DNA from 2 places in the Streptomyces sp. NBC_00090 genome. Region 1 is predicted to be linked to the other one. Evidence: predicted binding sites of a transcription regulator. Region 1 holds the regulator's gene; the other holds the start of a gene.

Region 1 (7,620 bases):
CCGGCCCGCCCAGGAGGAAGCTCCCCGGGCCGGGAACGGCGTCGACGACGAAGACGGGTGCGGTCATGAGGCGCTCCTGTGAGCCAGCTCGGAGAGGGCGGTGTCGAGTTCGGCGGCCAGCACCTCGACCAGCTGCCCGGCGGGGAGTTCGCGGGCCAACCGGTGGCCCTGCCCGGCCCACAGGGCCATGCCCTGGGCGTCGCCGGAGGTGGCGGCCGCCTTGCGGAGCGGGGCGGTGAGGTGGTGGACCTCGGGATAGGCGGCGGGGGCGTACGGCCCGTGCTCGCGCATGAAGCGGTTGACGAGCCCGCGCGCCGGACGCCCGGAGAACGCCCGGGTGAACGCGGTCCGGGTGAAGAGCGGGTCGGTCAGGGCCCGCTTGTGCAGCGGGTGCGCGCCCGACTCGGGACAGCCGAGGAAGGCGGTGCCGAGCTGGGCGGCGTCGGCCCCGGCGGCGAGGACCGCGGCGATCTGCGCGCCGCGCATGATCCCGCCGGCGGCGACGATCGGCAGCCCGACGCTCTCGCGGACCTGGGTGACGAGGGCCAGGAGCCCGGTCCCCGGGGTGTCGTCGTCCTCCGGGTCGTCGCGGTACGTGCCCTGGTGCCCGCCCGCCTCGACGCCCTGGACGCAGACGGCGTCGGCACCGGCCCGCTCGGCGGCGAGGGCCTCCTCGGCGGAGGTGACGGTGACGAGCGTGAACGTTCCGGCACGGGCGAAGGCGGCGAGCGTCCCGGGCTCCGGACACCCGAAGGTGAAGGAGACGACGCGGACCGGGTCCTCCAGGAGGATGGCCAGCTTGGCGTCGTAGGCGTCGTCCCGGCAGTCGTAGTCCTCGCCTAGCGGGGTCTCGTACCAGGTCGCCTCGCCGGCGAGCTGGTGGCGGTAGACCTCGACGGCGGCGGGATCGGCGTGCGGGCCGCTCTGCGGCATGAAGAGGTTGACGCCGAACGGACGCGCGGTCAGCCCGCGCACCTGTTTGATCTCCTGGTAGAGGCCTCCGGCCGTCTTGTACCCACCGGCCAGGAAGCCGAGCGCACCGGCCTCGCAGACGGCTCCGACGAGCTCGGGACAGGAGCCGCCACCCGCCATGGGGGCCTGCACGATCGGATGCCGAGAGAGATCGTTCAGTGCGGTGGTGGACATACGGGCATCGTTTCATGACCGTGCTGCCGGGCCGAATCGGTACGTCAGGTACGGAAAGGGCGGCACCCCCGATGCCGGGGTGCCGCCCTTTTTCCGCTCCAGGCTCTACCGCCCGTTGAACGCATCCTTCAAGCGCGAGAACAGCCCCTGCTGCCCCGGCTGGAACTGTCCGGTGGGCCGTTCCTCGCCGCGCAGCTTGGCCAGCTCGCGCAGGAGCCGCTCCTGCTCCGGGTCGAGCTTGCCCGGGGTCTGCACCTCGACGTGCACGATCAGGTCGCCCCGGCCGTTGCCCCGCAGGTGCGTGACGCCGCGGCCGTGCAGCGGGACCGACTGGCCCGACTGCGTGCCCGGGCGGATGTCGATCTCCTCGATGCCGTCGAGGGTCTGCAGCGGCACCTTCGTGCCGAGCGCGCCCGCCGTCATCGGGATCGTCACCGTGCAGTGCAGGTCGTCGCCGCGCCGCTGGAACGTGTCGTGCGGGATCTCGTGGATCTCGACGTACAGGTCGCCGGCCGGACCGCCGCCGGGGCCGACCTCGCCCTCGCCGGCGAGCTGGATCCGGGTGCCGTTGTCGACACCGGCCGGGATCTTGACGGTGAGCGTGCGGCGGGAGCGGACCCGGCCGTCGCCCGCGCACTCGGGGCACGGGGTCGGGACGACGGTGCCGAAGCCCTGGCACTGCGGGCAGGGCCGGGAGGTCATGACCTGGCCCAGGAAGGACCGGGTGACCTGGGAGACCTCACCGCGGCCGCGGCACATGTCACAGGTCTGCGCGGAGGTGCCGGGCGCGGCACCCTCACCCGAACAGGTGGTGCAGACGACGGCCGTGTCGACCTGGATGTCCTTGGTGGTGCCGAAGGCCGCCTCGTTGAGGTCGATCTCCAGGCGGATCATGGCGTCCTGGCCGCGGCGGGTCCGCGAGCGCGGTCCGCGCTGCGAGGCCGTGCCGAAGAAGGCGTCCATGATGTCGGAGAAGTTGCCGAAGCCACCCGCGCCGAAGCCGCCCGCGCCACCGCCGCCGGAGGCCGAGAGCGGGTCGCCGCCGAGGTCGTAGACCTGCTTCTTCTGCGGGTCCGAGAGGACCTCGTAGGCGGCGTTGATCTCCTTGAAGCGTTCCTGCGTCTTGGGATCGGGATTGACGTCCGGGTGCAGCTCGCGCGCGAGCCTCCGGAAGGCCTTCTTGATCTCGTCCTGGGAAGCGTCGCGGCGCACGCCGAGTACGGCGTAGTAGTCCGTGGCCACTTACGACTCCGCCAGGATCTGTCCGACGTAACGTGCCACTGCGCGTACCGCTCCCATCGTTCCGGGGTAGTCCATGCGGGTCGGTCCGACCACGCCGAGTTTGGCGACTGCTTCGCCGCCCGAACCGTAGCCGACCGAGACGACGGACGTGGAGCTCAGCCCCTCGTGGGCGTTCTCGTGCCCGATGCGTACGGTCATGCCCGATTCCTTGGCCTCGCCGAGCAGCTTGAGGAGCACGACCTGCTCCTCGAGGGCTTCCAGGACGGGCCTGATCATCAGGGGGAAGTCGTGTCCGAAGCGGGTGAGATTGGCGGTGCCGCCGATCATCAGCCGCTCCTCGTGCTCCTCCACGAGCGTTTCGAGGAGGGTCGCGAGCACGGTCGAGACCGTGGCGCGGTCCTCGACCTCCTCGAAGGACTCGGGGAGGTCCTGCACCAGCTGCGGCACGTCGGCGAACCGGCGGCCGACGACCCGGCTGTTGAGCCGGGCCCGCAGATCGGCGAGGGAGGTCTCGCCGAAGGGCGTGGGGCAGTCGATGACCCGCTGCTCGACGCGGCCGGTGTCCGTGATGAGCACGAGCATCAGGCGGGCCGGGGCCAGCGCGAGCAGCTCCACGTGACGGACGGTCGAGCGGGTCAGCGAGGGGTACTGGACGACGGCGACCTGACGGGTCAGCTGCGCGAGCAGCCGCACCGTACGGCCGACGACGTCGTCGAGGTCGACCGCGCCGTCGAGGAAGTTGTGGATGGCCCGCCGCTCGGGCGTCGACAGCGGCTTGACGCCGGCCAGCCGGTCGACGAAGAGCCGGTAGCCCTTGTCGGTCGGGATGCGGCCGGCGCTGGTGTGGGGCTGGGCGATGTACCCCTCCTCCTCCAGCACGGCCATGTCGTTACGGACCGTGGCGGGCGAGACACCGAGTTTGTGGCGCTCCGTGAGCGCCTTGGAGCCGACGGGCTCCTCCGTCCCGACGTAGTCCTGGACGATGGCGCGCAGCACCTCGAGTCTGCGTTCGCTGAGCATTCGTGCGCACCTCCAGCTGTCGTCGTCGTTCCGGTTGCTCCGCTTTTGGCACTCACCCTGTCCGAGTGCCAGCAATCCCCCGGCCAGTGTACGGCGGCGGACAACACTCCTGGCAAGGAGGCGGCAGCCCAGCGGCTAGCGTCGCCCCATGGACATCGATTGGGAAGCGTACGGCTGGGAGCGGTTGGCGGAGGGAACCGGCAGGCGCCGGCTGCCCGGCTGGGACGCCACGGTGGGCCTGGTCACGGGCGAGCGGGCGGTATTGCTGTACGACACGGGCTCGACGCTCGCGGAGGGCGCCGAGCTGCGGGCACAGATCGCCGCGCTGACGGGCGGCCGGAGAGTGACGCACATCGCACTGAGCCATCCGCATTTCGACCATGTCCTCGGGACTGCGGCCTTCGCGGGCGCGGAGGTCTTCGGCGCGGTCGGGGTGGACGAGCTGCTCGGCCGGGAGCGGGACCGGGAGGCGCTGGGCGCGGACGCGGTACGCCAAGGAGTCGACGCTCGGGACGCGGCGGAGGCCGTCGACATGCTGGTGGCCCCGCGGCACGTGGTCTCCGGCGAGTGGACGCTCGACCTGGGCGGCCGGCAGGTGCTCCTGGCCAACGTCGGCCCCGGTCACACGGGTCACGACCTGGCGCTCTTCGTCCCCGGCTCGCGCGAGGTCGTCTTCTGCGGGGACCTGGTGGAGGAGTCGGGCGAGCCGCAGGCCGGACCGGACGCGATCCCGTCCCGCTGGCCGGACGCGCTGGACCGGCTGCTGTCGCTCGGCGGCGAGGAAGCGTTGTACGTGCCGGGCCACGGGGCGGTGGTGGACGCCACGTTCGTACGGACACAGCGCGAGGAGCTGGCACGCCGCTTCGACGTGTCATAACGTCGCCCGAATGCGCAGCTACGACCCGGACCTGACACCCGCCTGGAAGCGGTCGGCACCCGTCCCGGAGATCCCGGCGGACCCCGACCTCGTCGTCGAGGAGGTCTCCACGGGCTTCTGCGGGGCCGTGATCCGCTGCGAGGCGGGCACGGTGACCCTGGAGGACCGCTTCGGCAAGCACCGGGTCTTCCCGATGGAACCGCGCGGCTTCCTCCTGGAGGGCCGGGTGGTCACCCTGGTGCGGCCCTCCGCCGCCGCCCCGGTACGCCCCACCCGTACGGCCTCCGGCTCGGTCGCCGTACCGGGCGCGCGGGCGCGCGTGGCGCGGGCGGGCCGGATCTACGTGGAGGGCCGGCACGACGCCGAGCTCGTCGAACGGGTCTGGGGCGACGACCTGCGGATCGAGGGCGTGGTCGTGGAGTACCTGGAGGGCATCGACGACCTGCCGTCGATCGTGGCGGAGTTCGGCCCGGCCCCGGACGCCCGGCTTGGCGTCCTGGTGGACCACCTGGTCCCGGGTTCGAAGGAGTCGAGGATCGCCGCGCAGGTGACCTCCCCGGACGTGCTGGTGGTCGGCCACCCGTACATCGACGTCTGGGAGGCGGTGAAGCCCTCCTCCGTGGGCATCAGGGCCTGGCCGACGGTCCCGCGCGGCCAGGACTGGAAGACGGGCGTCTGCCAGGCCCTGGGCTGGCCGCCGAACACGGGCGCGGCCTGGCAGCACATCCTGTCGCGGGTCACCTCGTACAAGGACCTGGAGCCGGAGCTGCTGGGTTCCGTCGAGCGGCTGATCGACCACGTGACCGTGCCCTGACCTACGGTCGGCCCGTTGTGCCGACCGACGCCCGGCCCCTTCTCCGCACTCGCGGAGGTGCTCCGTCGATCAGTTCGTCCACACGGCCGAGCAGGTCCCGCTCCCCGCAACGGCGGGGGTACGGCTGCCGCCGGGCGTCACCCTCACTCAGTCCACCAGGTCCCGCACGACCGCGTCGGCGAGGAGCCGCCCCCGCAGCGTCAGAACGGCCCGCCCGGCCTCGTACGACGCGGGGTCGAGGAGGCCGTCCTCCAGGGCCTTCCGTGAGGCGGCAAGCCCCGCCGGCTTGAGGATCGACAGCTCCACGCCCTCCCGAAGCCGCAGCTCGAGGAGGATCCGCTCCACCCGCCGGTCCTCCTCCGAGAGGAGCTCCCGCCCGGCGCCGGGCGACTTCCCGGCGCCGAGAGCCGCCGCGTACGCACCGGGATGCTTCACGTTCCACCACCGCACCCCGCCCACGTGGCTGTGCGCTCCCGGCCCGGCGCCCCACCAGTCGGCCCCGCGCCAGTACAGCTCGTTGTGGAGGCAGCGCCCGGCCTCCGAGGTGGCCCAGTTGGACACCTCGTACCACTCGAACCCTGCCTCGGCGAAGACGGAGTCGGCGATCAGGTACCGGTCGGCGTGCACGTCGTCGTCGGTCATCGGCACCTCGCCGCGCCGGATCCGGCGGGCCAGCTGCGTGCCCTCCTCGACGATCAGCGCGTAGGCGCTGACGTGGTCGGGTCCGGCGCCGATCGCCGCGTCGAGCGAGGCCCGCCAGTCGTCGTCGGTCTCCCCCGGTGTGCCGTAGATCAGGTCCAGGTTGACGTGCTCGAACCCGGCCGCCCGCGCCTCGGCGACGCACGCCTCGGGGCGTCCGGGCGTGTGGGTCCGGTCGAGGATCTTCAGGACGTGCTGCTTGGCACTCTGCATGCCGAAGGAGATCCGGTTGAACCCGCCCTCCCGCAGCTCGGCCAGGTACGCGGGGGTGACCGACTCCGGATTCGCCTCGGTGGTCACCTCGGCGTCGTCCGCGAGCCCGAACTCGTCCCGGACGGCCCCCAGCATCCGTACGAGGTCCCCGGCGTCGAGCAGCGTGGGCGTACCGCCGCCGACGAACACCGTCCGCACCGGCCGGGGGTCGTCGCCGAGCACCTTGCGGGCGAGCCGGATCTCCTCGGTGACCTGCCCGGCGTAGTTGTCCCGGGAGGCGAGCACGCCACCGGCACCGCGCAGCTCGCTCGCGGTGTACGTGTTGAAGTCGCAGTAGCCGCAGCGCGTCGCGCAGTACGGAACGTGCAGGTAGAACCCGAGGGGCCGCTCGGCCGCCCCTTCCAGGGCGTGCGCGGGCAGCGCCCCGGTCTCGGGCACGGACTCACCATCGGGCAGTACGGAAGGCATGAGCCCATTGTCCCGTACCGCCCGAGGTGAACCGTCTGCCTGTGGACAACCGGGGTCCGCGCAGGTCAGGACTCGCGCGAGCCCGTGTACATCTCCTCGATGAGCTCCTTGTACTCGCGCTCCACCACCGGCCGCTTCAGCTTCAGCGACGGCGTCAGCTCGCCGTGCTCGATGTCGAGGTCGCGCGGCAGCAGGCGGAACTTCTTGACCGTCTGCCAGCGCTGGAGGCCCTCGTTGAGCCGGTCCACGTAGCCCTGGATCAGCTTCACGGTCTGCGGGGCGGCGACGATCTCGGCGTACGACTTGCCCGCGAGGTCGTGCTCGGCGGCCCAGCCGAGGAGGGAGGGCTCGTCGAGGGCGATCAGCGCGGTGCAGTAGTTCCGGTCGGCGCCGTGGACGAGGATGTTGGAGACGAACGGGCAGACGGCCTTGAACTGGCCCTCGACCTCGGCCGGCGCGATGTACTTGCCGCCGGACGTCTTGATCAGGTCCTTCTTGCGGTCGGTGATCCGGAGGTAGCCGTCCGCGGACAGCTCGCCGATGTCACCGGTGTGGAACCAGCCGTCGGACTCCAGGACCTCGGCCGTCTTCTCCGGCTGGCCGTGGTAGCCCTCCATGATGCCCGGGCCGCGGAGCAGGATCTCGCCGTCGTCGGCGATCCGGACCTCGGTGCCGGGGAGCGGCTTGCCGACGGTGCCGGTGCGGTAGGCCTCGCCCGGGTTGACGAAGGAGGCGGCGGAGGTCTCCGTGAGGCCGTAGCCCTCCAGGATGTGGATGCCCGCGCCGGAGAAGAAGTAGCCGATCTCGGGGGCGAGCGCGGCGGAGCCGGAGATGCAGGCGCGCAGGTTGCCGCCGAAGGCCTCACGGATCTTGCTGTAGACGAGGGCGTCGGCGACCTTGTGCTTGGCGGTGAGGCCGAAGGGCGCGGAGGCGGTGCCCGTGCGGCGGAAGTTGTCCTGGGTGGCCTTGGCGTACTCGCGGGCGACGCCTGCCGCCCACTGGAAGATCTTGTACTTGGCGCCGCCGGCGGCGCGGGCCTTGCCGGCGACCCCGTTGTAGACCTTCTCGAAGATGCGGGGCACGGCGGCCATGTAGGTCGGCTGGACCACCGGCAGGTTCTCGATGATCTTCTCGACCCGGC
Region 2 (7,620 bases), 2.3 Mb from region 1:
CCCCGTTCTTCCTGCTGTTCACCGCGGTGATGGTGGTGCCGATCGGCTACGCGGTCTGGCTCAGCCTCTTCACCGAGAAACAGTCCGGACTGGGCTTCGGCGGCACCGAGACCGTCTTCACCGGCCTCGACAACTACACCGCGGCGCTGGGTGACCGGGCCTTCCGCGAGGGCTTCGGCGTCCTGCTCGGATACTGCCTGTTCTACATCCCGCTGCTGCTCGTCGGAGCCCTCGGCCTCGCCCTCCTGCTCGACTCGGCGCTCGCCCGCGCCCGCCGCTTCTTCCAGCTCGCGCTCTTCCTGCCGCACGCCGTCCCCGGCATCATCGCCGCCCTGATCTGGGTCTACCTCTACACGCCCCAGCTCAGCCCGGTCGTCAAGGCGATGGAGGCCGGCGGGATCGGCTTCGACTTCTTCTCCCCCGAGGGCGCGCTGCCCTCCGTCGTGAACATCGCCCTGTGGGAGTGGCTCGGCTACAACATGGTCATCTTCTACGCGGCCCTCCAGGCCATCGACCGCTCCGTCCTCGAAGCGGCCACCGTCGACGGGGCCGGCGCCTGGCGCATCGCCTTCTCCATCAAGGTCCCGCTGGTCAAGGCCTCCCTCGCGATGGTCGGCCTCTTCACGATCATCGGCTCCCTCCAGCTCTTCACCGAGCCGCTGATCCTCAACAAGGGCACCGGCTCCGCCGTCACCTCCACCTGGACGCCGAACATGTACGCCTACACCGCGGCCTTCGACCGCAACGACTACGGTCTCGCCGCGGCGGCCTCCGTCCTCCTGGCCCTGACGGCCGCGCTGCTCTCCTTCGCGGTGACGCGCCTGACGGGCCGCCGCGCCGCCCGGAAGGAGCGGACCGCATGAGCAGGAAGCCCCGCACCGGCACCGTCTGGCTCTCCAAGGCCGCCGTCAACGGCGCCCTCGTCCTCGCCGTCGTCTACATGCTCTTCCCCCTGGTCTGGCTGCTCACCGCAGCCACCAAGGACGCCGGAGGCCTCCTCGCCGGAGACGCCTTCTCCTTCGAGGGCTTCGACCTCGGCGGCAACCTCTCCCGGCTCGCCGAGTACAACGACGGCATCTACTTCCACTGGTACCTGAACAGCCTTCTCTACGCCGGATTCGGCGCCCTCGCCTGCTCGTTCGTCAGCGTCGCCGCCGGATACGCCTTCCACGTCTACGACTTCCGGGGCAAGGAGAAGCTCTTCGGCCTCGTCCTCCTGGGCGTGCTGGTCCCCACCACCGCGCTCGCCCTGCCGATGTACCTCCTCGCCAGCGAGGTCGGCATCGTCAACACCTACTGGGCCGTCCTGATCCCCGTCCTCGTCAACCCCTTCGGCGTCTACCTCTCCCGGGTCTTCTGCGCCGGCTACATCCCCGACGAGGCCCTGGAGGCAGCCCGTATCGACGGGGCCGGCGAGCTGCGCGTCTTCTGGTCCATCGGACTGCGCATGGTCATGCCCGGCTTCGTGACCGTCTTCCTCTTCCAGTTCACCGCCATCTGGAACAACTTCTTCCTCCCCCTGGTGATGCTCTCGGACCAGAAGCTCTACCCCCTGAGCCTCGGCCTGTACGCGTGGAACAGCAACGCCCACGCGGAACCCGACTTCTACCCCCTCGTCGTCACCGGATCCCTGCTCGCCGTCGTCCCCCTCGTCGTCGCCTTCGTCTCCCTCCAGCGCCACTGGAAGGCCGGTCTGACCGCCGGCAGCGTCAAGTGAGGAAGCCAGGTCCCACGATGCACCCCGCCACTGACAACCGCCCCGCCCTCCTCCTCGCGATGGGCCCCGGCATCGACGAACGCCTCCTCACCGAGGCCCACCGCACCCGGCTCACCGCCCTCACCCGCACCGAGCCGCACCTCGTCGCCCACGACCTGACCTCCCCCGACCCGCGGGTCACCGCCGCCCTCGCGGAGGCCGAGATCCTCCTCACCTGCTGGGGAGCGACCCCTCTGACCGCCGAGGTCCTCGACCGCGCGCCGCGCCTGCGGGCGGTCGTCCACGCCGCCGGCTCGGTCAAGCACCACATCACCGACGCCTGCTGGGACCGCGGCCTCCGCATCACCTCGGCCGCCGCCGCCAACGCGCTGCCGGTCGCCGAGTACACGCTCGCCGCGATCCTCCTCGCGGGGAAGCGGGTCCTCCACTCGGCCGAGCGGTACGCGGAGCTCCGCGCCGACCACGCCTGGCTCGCCGAGTCCGCCGCCTGGGGCAACTACCGCCGCACGATCGGCATCATCGGCGCCTCCCGCATCGGCCGCCGGGTCATCGAACTCCTCCGCCCCTTCGACTTCGAGATCCTCCTGTACGACCCGTACGTGACGGTCCCGCCGCCCGGCGCGGAACTCACGGACCTCGACGAACTCTGCGCCCGCAGCACGGTCGTCTCCGTCCACGCGCCCCAACTTCCGTCCACTCACCGGATGATCGGGGCCCGCCAGCTCGCCGCGATGCCGGACGGAGCCACCCTGATCAACACGGCCCGCGGCTCCCTGATCGACGAGACCGCCCTCCTCCCCCACCTCCGCGCGGGCCGCCTCGACGCGATCCTCGACGTGACGGACCCGGAACTCCCGCCCCCGGACTCCCCGCTCTACACCCTCCCGAACGTCCTGCTCACCCCGCACGTGGCGGGCTCCCTGGGCAACGAACTCCACCGCATGGCGGACCAGGCCCTGGAGGAGGTGGCCCGCTACGGGCGCGGCGAGCCGTTCGCGGAGGAGGTCAGGGCGTCAGACCTCCGGCACTCGGCGTAGGGGCACCGTGCGGGGGCACTGCGGAGCCCCCGTGCGGGTCCCCCTCGGGTCACGGCTGCGCCGCGGACCGGTCCCGTTCCCGACCGTGACCGGCAGCTCTCCCCCTGCCCGCTCCATGGACCCCACCTAGACTGGAAGGGTCCTACCGGGGTCGGGAGGCGCCATGACGTTCGTACAGATAATCGACTGCAAGACGAGTCGGGTGGACGACCTGAACCTGCTCATGGACCAGTGGGTCGAGCAGACCAAGGGCAAACGGACCGCGACCCACAGCATCGTCGGCAAGGACCGCTCCGACGCCTCCCACATCGTGGAGATCGTCGAGTTCCCCTCCTACGACGTGGCCATGCGCAACTCGCAGCTCCCCGAGACCGACCGGATCTTCCGGGAGATGGTCGCTCTCTGTGACGAGATGCCGACCTTCACCGATCTCGACGTGGTCCGGGACGAGGCGCTGTACAAGGGCAACGCCCGGCGGCTTCTGGAGATGTTCGCCCAGGAGCCGGAGCTCGCGCTGCTCGACGAGGTGCTGGCCGAGGGGTACCACGACCACGATCCGACCAACGAGCAGGACGTCATCGGCATGGACGCCGTCCGGCGCGAGGTCGAGATGTGGCGGGGCGGCTTCGACTTCGCCTTCACCGTCGACGACCAGATCGCCGAGGGCGACCGGGTCTGCACCCGCTGGACGTGGAAGGGCAGCCACACCGGGGACTTCATGGGGCTCCAGCCGACCGGCATGGACGTGACCATGACCGGCACGGTCATCCACCGCTGCCGGGACGACGGGAAGATCGTCGAGGGGTGGTGGCAGTACGACCTGCTCGGGCTCATGGGGCAGCTCGGCGCTGTGGAGGGGTAGACGGACGCGGCACGGAAAGCACGAGGCCCGGTGCCCCCGCGACGGGGGCACCGGGCCTCAGTGATCAGTTACGACACGCCTCAGTGGGAGTGGCCGTGACCGTGGCCGTGGCCCGCGTCCGACGGCTCCTCTTCCTTCTTCTCCACTACGAGGGTCTCGGTGGTGAGGAGGAGGGAGGCGATCGAGGCGGCGTTCTCCAGGGCGGAGCGCGTCACCTTCACCGGGTCGATGACGCCGGCCTTGACCAGGTCGCCGTACTCGCCGGTCGCGGCGTTGAAGCCCTGGCCCTTGTCGAGCTCCGCCACCTTCGAGGTGATGACGTAGCCCTCGAGGCCGGCGTTCTCGGCGATCCAGCGCAGCGGCTCGACGGCGGCGCGGCGGACGACCGCGACACCCGTGGCCTCGTCGCCGGTCTTGCCGAGGTTGTCCTCGAGGACCTTGACGGCGTGGACCAGAGCGGAGCCACCACCGGAGACGATGCCCTCCTCGACCGCGGCGCGGGTCGCGGAGATGGCGTCCTCCAGACGGTGCTTCTTCTCCTTCAGCTCCACCTCGGTGGCGGCGCCGACCTTGATCACGCACACGCCGCCGGCCAGCTTCGCGAGGCGCTCCTGGAGCTTCTCGCGGTCCCAGTCGGAGTCCGTGGCCTCGATCTCGGCCTTGATCTGGTTGACGCGGCCCTGCACGTCCTCGGACTTGCCGCCACCGTCGACGATGGTGGTGTCGTCCTTGGAGATGGTCACGCGGCGGGCGGTGCCCAGCACGTCGAGACCGGCCTGGTCGAGCTTGAGGCCGACCTCCTCGGCGATGACGGTGGCGCCGGTCAGCGTCGCCATGTCGCCGAGCATCGCCTTGCGGCGGTCGCCGAAGCCCGGGGCCTTGACGGCCACGGCGTTGAAGGTGCCACGGATCTTGTTCACGACCAGGGTCGACAGGGCCTCGCCCTCGACGTCCTCGGCGATGATCAGCAGCGGCTTGCTGGCGCCGGCCTGGATGACCTTCTCCAGGATCGGCAGCAGGTCCTGGATCGAGGAGATCTTGCCCTGGTTGATCAGGATGTACGGGTCGTCGAGGACGGCCTCCATACGCTCCTGGTCGGTCACCATGTACGGGGACAGGTAGCCCTTGTCGAAGGCCATGCCCTCGGTGAAGTCGAGCTCCAGGCCGAAGGTGTTGGACTCCTCGACGGTGATGACACCGTCCTTGCCGACCTTGTCCATCGCCTCGGCGATGAGCTCGCCGACCTGCTGGTCCTGCGCGGAGAGCGCGGCCACGGCGGCGATGTCGGACTTGTCCTCGATCGGGCGCGCGGTGGCGAGGAGCTCCTCGGAGACGGCCTTGACGGCGGCGTCGATGCCCTTCTTCAGGGCGGCCGGGGAGGCGCCGGCGGCGACGTTGCGCAGACCCTCGCGGACCAGGGCCTGGGCGAGCACGGTGGCGGTGGTGGTGCCGTCACCCGCGATGTCGTTGGTCTTGGTCGCCACCTCCTTCACCAGCTGGGCGCCGAGGTTCTCGTACGGGTCGTCGATCTCGACCTCGCGGGCGATCGTGACACCGTCGTTGGTGATGGTGGGGGCGCCGAACTTCTTGTCGATGACGACGTTGCGGCCCTTGGGGCCGATCGTCACCTTCACCGTGTCGGCAAGCTTGTTGACGCCGCGCTCAAGGGCGCGACGGGCGTCCTCGTCGAACTTCAGGATCTTCGCCATGGGAGCGGTTCAGCCCTCTCGGAATCGGGTGGAACGAACTGCGCCCCCGGACGCCCAGTGCGGGGTCAAGGGGCGCAGCTCAAAGCATCTGCTTCAGATACTTCGGTGAATTACTTCTCGATGATCGCGAGCACGTCGCGAGCCGAGAGGACGAGGAACTCCTCGCCGTTGTACTTCACCTCGGTGCCGCCGTACTTGCTGTAGAGCACGATGTCGCCGACCTGAACGTCGAGCGGAAGGCGCTCGCCGTTCTCGAAGCGACCCGGACCCACGGCGAGGACAGCACCCTCCTGGGGCTTCTCCTTCGCGGTGTCCGGGATGACCAGGCCAGAGGCCGTGGTCTGCTCGGCGTCGAGCGGCTGGACCACGATGCGGTCCTCGAGCGGCTTGATGGCAACCTTGGTGCTGGCGGTCGTCACGATCCGACCTCCCCCTTCATAGATCTCACGGGGTTGACTGTCTGAGGTGGCGACCAGGTGGATCCGTCGTCGCGGGTGCCGGACCTGCCCGTCGCTGTGTTGGCACTCTCCAGGGGGGAGTGCCAGACCCGAGACTATGACCGCGATTAGCACTCGGTCAAGCGGAGTGCCAATTCCGTACCGTCGCGCGTCGTGCCGCGCGAGGTCTCGGAGCGTGACGGAGGAACCGGGGCGGTGGCGATCGGGTCTCGGTACGGGCAACGACACGGCGGACTCCGCGGTTCCGTACGAGGGTGCGGCCATGACGACATCCCCTCAACCGGTACGCCCCTGGGCCGATTTCCTGATCGGACTCCTGCTCCTGGCGCTCCAGGGTGCGATCGCCCTGTGGACGGCGATCGTGATGGGCCTGCGGCAGTGGAGCGCGGGGAGCGGCCCCCCGCGCTCGGGGCCGCCTCCGATGGACTGGGTGCCGGTCCTGGCCTTCGGCACGGTCGCCGGGGTCGCGTCCCTGCTCGCGTACGGGATGATGCGCGGCGGCCGGCGCTGGTCGGCCGGCGGGCAGTTCCTCGCCGCGGGCCTGCTCGGCATCGCCACGCTGACCTTCGGGGTGCAGGAGTGGTCCCGGTCGCATCCCGCACCCCCGAAACCGGAGGTCTCCCCGACCTCCTACGAAGCCCGGTGCGTGTGTCGCAGCGGGGGCGGCCCGTGCGAGTGCCCGGGCGGCTGACCCCGACCCGAGCACGGGTTACGACCCTAGGGGGTGCCGGGCTCGCGGTCGCGGTCGTGGCCCTCCGGGCGTACGACCTCCCGGGATGCCTCGGCCGCCCGCTCCCGGGCCGCCGTCGCCGCCTCCCGCGACTCCTTCCCCCGCTCCGCCGCCTTCCGTCCGAGGCGCTCGATCGGGTCCACGGCCGACGCGCACCCGGAGACGGCGAGGAGCGCGCCGACGAGCGCCACGCCCGCCACGGCCCGCCGCGCCCGGCCCACGCGGAGCCCCCTCATCCGTGTCCCTTTCCCTCTCACACGTAGTCCTCGAGCTTCGCCACCGCGTACCCCTTGGCCGTGATCACGTTCATCACCCGGCGGATCATGTCGGGCATGGTGCCCTTCCAGTCGCCCTTGCCCCGGAAGTGGGTGAGCACGATGTCGCCGGGGTGCAGGTCCCGGTCCCACTCGCGCCACTCCATGTGGTCGGGGAAGGCCTCGGAGGCCCACAGCGGGACCGCCTTGACCCCGCAGGACTTCGCGGCGCGCAGCGTGTCCTCGTTGTAGTTGCCGTACGGCGGGCGGAAGAGCGGGGGCCGCTTGCCGAACCGCTTCTCGATGACGTCCTGCATCCCGCAGATCTCGCGCTTCTGCTGCTTGTACGAGAGCCCGGGCAGGTAGCGGTGGTTGAGGGTGTGGTTGTGCAGGGCGACCCCGGACTCCTGCGACTTCTGCATCTTCGCGAAGTAGCCGTAGTCGTCCTTGACGACGTAGTCGCTGAGGAAGGCGCTGTAGGGGATCCGGAGGTCCGTCATCATCCGCAGCAGCTCGGGGTCCTTCTCCGCGCCGTCGTCGATCGTCAGGAAGACGACCTTCTGCTTGGTCGGCACGGTGGTGAAGACGGGCGGGAGGCCCTCGCCGTCCGTCTCGAAGCCCTTGCGGGTGGTGATCTTCGGCTTGACCGCCGGCGGGGCCGGGGCTTCGAGCGGGGGCCGGGCGAGGCCCCACTTCTTGGCCGCGAGCACGCGGGCGGCCCGCTGTGCGCGGACCCTCTCGACGTACGCGTTGAGCGCGCCGGCCGAGCCCGGCTCCTGCGCCCGGCCGCCCTGCCGACCGGCGGCGGGGGCGGGGGCGGGGGCGACGCGCTCCGGTCCGTCGGAGTCGGCAT

What was found. Region 1 encodes HrcA, which represses chaperone genes, less so after heat shock. Its sites were predicted from a motif close to TTNGCACTCNGNNNNNCNGAGTGCNAA; they were not measured.
Region 2: a site for HrcA is predicted at 5,891-5,917, ahead of groES (co-chaperone GroES). Genes of this name have one in related genera too.

Annotation. Positions count from the first base shown of each region.
Region 1 covers NZ_CP108224.1:3,067,488-3,075,107, forward strand. The annotation lists gene OG361_RS13490 (16S rRNA (uracil(1498)-N(3))-methyltransferase) at 1-67, opposite strand, end outside; gene OG361_RS13495 (nitronate monooxygenase) at 64-1,146, opposite strand; gene dnaJ (molecular chaperone DnaJ) at 1,252-2,388, opposite strand; gene hrcA (heat-inducible transcriptional repressor HrcA) at 2,389-3,408, opposite strand; gene OG361_RS13510 (MBL fold metallo-hydrolase) at 3,557-4,285, shown strand; gene OG361_RS13515 (DUF3097 domain-containing protein) at 4,296-5,099, shown strand; gene hemW (radical SAM family heme chaperone HemW) at 5,247-6,479, opposite strand; gene OG361_RS13525 (AMP-dependent synthetase/ligase) at 6,545-7,620, opposite strand, start outside.
Region 2 covers NZ_CP108224.1:5,410,484-5,418,103, reverse strand. The annotation lists gene OG361_RS24410 (carbohydrate ABC transporter permease) at 1-863, shown strand, start outside; gene OG361_RS24405 (carbohydrate ABC transporter permease) at 860-1,717, shown strand; gene OG361_RS24400 (hydroxyacid dehydrogenase) at 1,735-2,754, shown strand; gene OG361_RS24395 (ester cyclase) at 2,918-3,616, shown strand; gene groL (chaperonin GroEL) at 3,697-5,325, opposite strand; gene groES (co-chaperone GroES) at 5,436-5,744, opposite strand; gene OG361_RS24380 (DUF6234 family protein) at 6,046-6,474, shown strand; gene OG361_RS24375 (hypothetical protein) at 6,501-6,749, opposite strand; gene OG361_RS24370 (polysaccharide deacetylase family protein) at 6,767-7,620, opposite strand, start outside.